DNA from 3 places in the Cupriavidus sp. 05N39 genome. Region 2 is predicted to be linked to each of the others. Evidence: predicted binding sites of a transcription regulator. Region 2 holds the regulator's gene; each other region holds the start of a gene.
What was found. The regulator FNR, encoded in region 2, switches genes on or off when oxygen is low (the NO sensors DNR and NnrR bind a similar motif). The targets are predictions, from matches to a motif close to TTGATNNNNATCAA.

Region 1 (2,264 bases), on a different contig from region 2:
TTTGGCAAACGCGCGCTGCAGGGCCGCGGCCCGTTCGCGCAGGAGCGCCGCCACGCGTGCCGCCGCAGCCGTGCCGGAGGCGAGAGCGGCGACGCCGGCCAAGGCCTGTTCCATCACCGCCGTGATCCGCGCCGGCGTGCCGTGGCCGGTGCCGTCGCCGGCCACGGGCGCAGCCAAGTGGATCGCCGCAAGCCGGCGGGCCAGCGTTTCGATATGGAGACCGGTCAGCCGATTTGTCTCCGCCATGGCGGAAAGCAGGTCTCGCTGCCGGAAGCGGCGCATTTTCACCGCAAACTCCAGCGCCTCGCCAGTACCTTCCACGCGGACATCGCGCTGGCATGGCCCCGCCACGACCGGTACCACGCCGAGATAGAGCGCCGCCGCCATCCTGCGATTCAATTCCACTTCGGCCTCGCAATCCACTTTACGCGCGGCCAGCGTGGAGAAATCGACGAAGTCGAGGTGCACAGGCTTGCGCACCTTGTAAGCAAAGGAGCCGGCCAGGAAGACTTGCGAAATGTGCGTCTCGATGAGGCTGACTTTGTCTACYGGGTGCGGGTAGGCCGCGGGGCACATCAGGGCTTGCGTGAGTACCGCCGAATCCATGCTGGGATCTCCCTGGGTAGCTGTCTCCCTGTTTGCACTCTGGACAGGTCATGCTTCCATGCTATGCGGGCCACCGGAAGCTAGCTTGACGGGGATCAAGCCGGGCGGCGGCTACCCGCCTATATTGAAGCGGCACAGGGGTCTGGCGCGCAACGCTGCGGATGCTTCATGCCGGCAGCCGCTGCGCCGGCGACGGGAGAGCGGCAATGCGGATGAAACGTTCCGATGAGGGCTTGGGCAGCGGCGCCGCGCGTTTGCGCGGCCTCGCGGTTTGCCTTGCGGCCATCCTTTGCGCGGGCTGCGCGGCAGGATCCGAATGGTGGCGGCCGCCCAAGCCCAGGGCCGGCGCCATGGTCCCTGCCGCCCCCGGCGTTATCCGGGATGCCGCTGGGGGCGACAAGATCCGCATCACGACATTTGATCTGGCGCAAGCCGCTGGCCCGGCGTCATTGCATCATTGAGTGGACTCGCCTCGACGCGCACCGGGAGTGCACCATGTCCGAATTGACCAAAGAGCAACTCTCCAGCCTGGTTGCCTTGCTGGACGGCATCGAGCAAAGGATCCGCGGCCAGATGGATGCGGTGGCCGTGACCCGCACTGTGTCCGCGGGCGCCGAGCCGGGCGGCAACGCCGAACTTGCCGGGCAGACCGCTGGGGAGCGCATGGACGATGCGATGACCGAGCACTACCGCATGGAACTGGCCGACATTGCAGCGGCGCGGGCGCGCATCGGCAAGCTGCGCTACGGCGCGTGCCAGGACTGCGGCGAGCCCATTCCCTTTCCGCGCCTGCAAGCGTACCCCACCGCCAGGCGCTGCACGCCATGCCAGCGCAAGCAGGAGCACATGTTCGGGGCGCCGGGCGGCAGGCGATGAACCTCGCCGGTTTTTCCCGCGTCCGGACCCGCCAAGGGGTGTCCGCAAGGTGAGTCCGCAATACAGCCGCTGCAATGGCGGCGGCGAAATAGTGGCTTGCTCGCTCCGATTCTGGCAGGTAGATCACACCAATGGCGCGCTGTAGCAAGGGCGCGCGCACTTCGGCCGCGCTAGAAGGGTTCGGCGATCACGACGGCTTGCGCATTCTGCTCGCCAAAGGAGCCGGCCATGGCGGGGCGGACCGGTCATGGCGCATTGGCCGCGGATGGCTCCGTCAGCAAAAGGCGGAGTTCCACGCCGTCGCTGGCCGGCCGGTCGCCGCGCAGAACGTGGATGCCGCTGCTTTCGGCGAGCCGGAGCATCGCCGTATTGGTCGCCAGCGTGGTCCCGACCAGTTCCCGCGTGCCGTGTGCGCGGCAATAGGCCACCATCTTGCGCAGCAGCAGGCCGCCGATGCCCTGGCGCTTGCAGTCGGAGCGCACCGTCACGGCGAACTCGGCACGCAGGTTGTCGGGGTCGGCCACGGCCCTTACTTCGCCCAGGATGGCCTTCGGCCCGCTGCCTGCCGGACTGACGGCGACGAACGCCATCTCGCGTGCGTAGTCGATCTGGGTCATGCGTGCGAGCTGGGTGTGCGGCGGCTGCCGGATCATGCAAAAAAAACGCATGCGGATATCCTCCGGCGCCAGGGCGGCGAAAAATGCCTGGTAAGCGGGCTCGTCTTCGGGGTGCACCGGGCGCAGCAGCAATGGTGCGCCGTGCCATGTCACCGTTTCCTCAAG
Region 2 (2,264 bases):
CGATCTGGCKGGCCATGACGCACCCGGACCCGCCCGTTGTCGATGGCGTATCGCGGCACGGGTTGGTGGTCGAGAAGACGGGTATCGGGCGGCAGGCTGAGCCGGCCACGGCGCAGGCGAGGTGACCATGAGACTGCGCTGGCTGATGTGGGTGCTATGGCCCGGCTTCCTGGTAGCCGGGCTGACGACCGCCCTGGTGTTTTCGATGGTCGATCCCGGCGATCTGCGCTTCTTCGGACAGCCGGTCGAGGCGTCGCGGGAGGCGGTTTACACCGTGGGCTTCCTGGTCGCGTGGGTGCTTTGTTCGTTGTCGAGCGGCCTGACGCTTTACACCATGCCCACGCGGCTGGCGGAGACAGACGAACTGGAGTGAGCGCGATGCGCGTCTTCGCGCCGCGGGGCAGGGGGCGGCGGAGCAGGAGTGTCGTGACCAGGCCGGCGCGACGTGGTATTGGCACCACGCAAGGAAGGCAAGGCGGCTGCCAATGCCGCGGGAGCCGGGAAACTCCGCGCGGCCGGTCGATGCCTGCCGGACTAGCAGGACTTGTTGATGATCTGCTTGATGCCTGTCATGTCGACCAGCTTGACGTGCCGCTGGCGGATCTGGATCAGCCCGGCTTCCGCAAAACGGGAGAACAGGCGGCTGACGGTTTCGAGCTTGAGCCCGAGGTAGCTGCCGATCTCCTCGCGGCTCATGCGCAGCACGAACTCGGAGGCCGAATAGCCGCGCGCGGAAAGGCGCTCCGAAAGGTTGATCAGGAAGGCGGCAAGCCGCTCTTCGGCGCGCATCGAGCCCAGCGTGATCAGCATCACCTGGTCCTGCGAGATTTCCTTGCTCATCAGCCGCATGAACTGATGTTGCAACGACGGGAGCGCACCGGACAGCGACTGGAGGTCGCCGAAGCGCACCACGCAAACTTCGGTATCCTCAAGGGCGGTGGCGTCGGACGCGTGCTGCATTTCGCCAAGGCCGTCGAGCCCGACGACTTCGCCGGGGAGGTGGAAGCCCGTGATCTGCGAGCGGCCATCTTCCATCGTCAGGTGGGTTTTGAGCGTGCCGAAGCGGATCGCATAGACGGCGGTGAGCGGATCGCCGAGGCGGTACAGGGTCTCGCCCTTGCGTACGCGCACGCGCTCCTGCACCAGCGAATCCATTTTTTCGAGGTCCTGCTGCGACATGCCGACGGGCAGGCAGAGCTGTCCCAGCGAGCAAGTGGAGCAGCGGGGCGACATCTCGGTAATGGGAATGGATGTTAGCAATTGGGGCCTGTCGGTTTAGCGCAATCACTCAAGCGCGTGTGGCAGGCGCATTGAGTTGAAAGCTTGACGTTGAGAGCTGTCGGTTGGAAGCGCTATCCACATTAGCCTGGCGCGGGTCTGGCGGGGCCTGCCATCTGCGTGGCGCCGCCTGCCGTGCCCGTCGTCATGATTTGCGATTGCGCGGATGTGCGCGGGCGCTGGGCTTCATGTTGATAGCGCCTCTTGGAGTCGCGGGGGCGCGTAGGGCGCATTTTACCGCGCCAGGCGATGTGATTGGGAGGAGAAGTTGACCGTAGGCGTGCTCTTCAGCGTTTTTACCCTGGCTTTGCTAGGTGGTGTGCATTGCGCGGCCATGTGTGGCGGCATTGCGCTTGCGGCCGAGCAAGGCGGCACGGCCCGTGTGCCGGCCACCATCCTGCGCCGGCCAGGCCACTGGCTGCTCGAACTCCTGGTGATGCATGCCGGGCGGCTGAGCATGTATGCGCTGTTGGGCGCCTTGCTGGGTACCCTGGGCGCCGGTGTGTGGAAGGCCCAGTACTTGCCGCTGCAGCGCTGGCTGTTCGGAATCGGCAGCATGATGCTGGTGATGTCGGGATTATGGATGTTGCGTGGGCGCGCCGTGGGGGCTGGCTGGCTGGAGCGGTTTGCCGCGCGCGGCGCTGGCGGTTTGCTCCGTTTTCTTGCCGCCGTGGGCGTGCGCCTGGCGCCCTTGGGCCTGCCACAGGGGCGGCTGCTGCGCCGCTACGGCATGGGGCTGGCCTGGGGGCTGGTACCATGCGGCATGGTCTATGGCGCCCTGGCGATGGCGCTGCTGGCCGGGAACGCCCCTTCGGGTGCGCTGGTGATGGCCGTGTTCGGACTGGGCACTTTGCCAAACCTGTTGGTTATCTCGGGCCTGTCCGGCTACCTCAGGCAGTGGTCGCGCCGCCCGGCGGTACGTACCCTTGCCGGTTTGGCAGTGGCTGCCTTTGGTGTCGTCGGGGTGGCGCGCGCGCTGCTTTTGC
Region 3 (2,264 bases), on a different contig from region 2:
CCGCGGTACCGCCGTGGCTGCCGCCGAGCTGGCCGTGATGGCCGGCGCGGATCGCGTGGAAGGTTGCCTGTTTGGCAACGGCGAGCGTACCGGCAATGTGGACCTGGTCACGCTGGCGCTGAATCTCTACACGCAGGGCGTGGACCCTGCGCTCGATTTTTCCGATATCGACGAAGTGCGCCACTGCGTGGAGCATTGCAACCAGCTCCCGGTGCATCCGCGGCACCCCTATGTGGGCGACCTCGTCTTCACCGCGTTCTCGGGCTCGCACCAGGACGCGATCCGCAAAGGCTTCGCCCAGCAAAAGCCTGACGAGATCTGGGAAGTGCCCTACCTGCCGATCGACCCGGCCGACCTTGGCCGCAGCTACGACGCGGTGATCCGCGTCAACAGCCAGTCCGGCAAGGGCGGCATGGCCTACCTGCTGGAACAGGTGCATGGCATCTATATGCCGCGGCGCCTGCAGATCGAGTTCAGCCGCGCGGTGCAGGCAATGACCGACGAAAGCGGGCTCGAAGCCAGCGCCGACGACCTCTACGGCTTGTTCCAGCGCGAGTATCTCGAACACGCCGCGCCGTTGCGCTATGTGGGCCACCAGATGGTGTCCGATAGCGAAGGCCAGGTGGAGATCGAAGTGGCATTGCTGCGCGACGGCGAGTCCGTCAGCGTGCGCGGCCGGGGTAACGGCCCGATCGATGCGTTCGTCGGCGCCTTCGCCGGCGCGCTCGATGCGCCGGTACGTGTGATGGATTACCACGAGCACGCGCTGTCGTCCGGCGCTAATGCCGCCGCGGCTTGCTATGTGGAAGTGCGTGTTGGCGATTCCGCCACCGGCTTCGGCGCCGGCATCGATGCCAATATTGTCACGGCGTCGCTCAAGGCTGTGGTGTCCGGCGTGAACCGCCACCTGCGCGCCACCAGTCAGTCGCAACGCGAGGAAGCCCTGGCCGGCTGAGGTCCACCGAGGAAAAACCGGTGTGCCCCGCCCCCACGGGGCACACCCGGAAAGACGCCCTTGGCGGGACGCCCACGACATGCTCGTTGCTTGACTGTGTGCACAGCGTAAGGGGCGCCGGTGCCGGTTGCCACGAATATTTGCGCATGTCCTTAGAACCCCGGAGCGCGATTGGAAATGCGAAAGTCCGGCGGCTTGCCCACGATCCCGCCTGACAACCAGACAGCGGCTGTGGCGACGCTGCGACGCACATGCACACGCGCGCCGCCGATGCAGTGCTTCTTGCTTTCGGTCAAGGCTTGGCTGGGAACCCTACGCCACACTGAGCGTGAAGTTTCCCTACTACACGAGCCAACCATCATGAAGAAGCGTCTGTCCACCCGCCTTTCCACAACCGTTGTTGCTGCCATCGCCCTGCTCGGCAGCGTTGCCGCGGCGCCCGCCATGGCAGCGTCCGACGAAACCCAGGGCAACTGGATGGTGCGCCTGCGCGCCACCTATCTGGACATGGCCGACAAGTCGGACCCGATCGGCGGCGTTGGCGCATCGGACCGCATCACCGTCAACAACAAGTGGATCCCGGAACTCGACGTCACCTACTTCTTCACACCACACATCGCCGCGGAACTGGTGCTGACCGTGCCGCAGAAGCAGAACGTCTACCTCGATGGCAACAAGATCGGTTCCTTCACCCACCTGCCGCCGACGCTGCTGGTGCAATATCACTTCATCCCCAACGGTACCTTCCGCCCCTATGTGGGCGCGGGCCTGAACTTCACGCGGATCTGGGGCGCCGACATTGCCAACAACTCGCTATCGCTCGACAGCTGGAGCGTGGCGCCTGCCTTGCAGATCGGCATGGACTACAAGCTCACCAAGAACTGGTTCCTCAATGCCGACATCAAGAAGGTGTGGCTGTCGAGCGACGTCAAGGCGGCCGGCGTCAAGGTCTCGAACGTGAGCCTGGATCCGTGGCTGTTCAGCATGGGTGTGGGCTACCGCTTCTAAACACCTCGAACACATCGAACACATCGAGCCCTTCGGACGCCTCGGACGCCTCGGACGCTTTAACCGGGCTTCCAGGCGCGCGCGGCAGATCCCCCGTCAGGCCCTCGCCTGACGGGGGATCTGCCGCAATGCATCGCGATTCAAGCCGTAGAAGCGCGCGACCACGGCCATCTCGGAGCCGGCGCTGAGCAGCGCTTGCGCCGACCGCCGGCGGTGCAAGACCTGCGGGATGTTGGCGAGGAAGACGCTCGTCACCTCCGGGTCGAATTGCGTGCCTGACCCAGCCGAGACGATGGATAGC

Region 1: AC1DN0_RS34115 (TraR/DksA family transcriptional regulator) is a predicted target of FNR. The motif match lies at 1,024-1,037, and genes of this name have one in related genera.
Region 3: AC1DN0_RS15405 (OmpW/AlkL family protein) is a predicted target of FNR. The motif match lies at 1,238-1,251, and genes of this name have one in related genera.

What each region holds. Positions count from the first base shown of each region.
Region 1 is NZ_JBFTNE010000110.1:10,696-12,959, forward strand. Features, by position in the region: gene AC1DN0_RS34110 (bifunctional aminoglycoside phosphotransferase/ATP-binding protein) at 1-606, opposite strand, end outside; gene AC1DN0_RS34115 (TraR/DksA family transcriptional regulator) at 1,102-1,482, shown strand; gene AC1DN0_RS34120 (bifunctional acetate--CoA ligase family protein/GNAT family N-acetyltransferase) at 1,728-2,264, opposite strand, start outside.
Region 2 is NZ_JBFTNE010000129.1:1-2,264, forward strand. Features, by position in the region: gene AC1DN0_RS36060 (hypothetical protein) at 128-373, shown strand; gene fnr (fumarate/nitrate reduction transcriptional regulator Fnr) at 535-1,260, opposite strand; gene AC1DN0_RS36070 (sulfite exporter TauE/SafE family protein) at 1,547-2,264, shown strand, end outside.
Region 3 is NZ_JBFTNE010000027.1:92,635-94,898, forward strand. Features, by position in the region: gene leuA (2-isopropylmalate synthase) at 1-955, shown strand, start outside; gene AC1DN0_RS15405 (OmpW/AlkL family protein) at 1,316-1,963, shown strand; gene AC1DN0_RS15410 (HD-GYP domain-containing protein) at 2,060-2,264, opposite strand, start outside.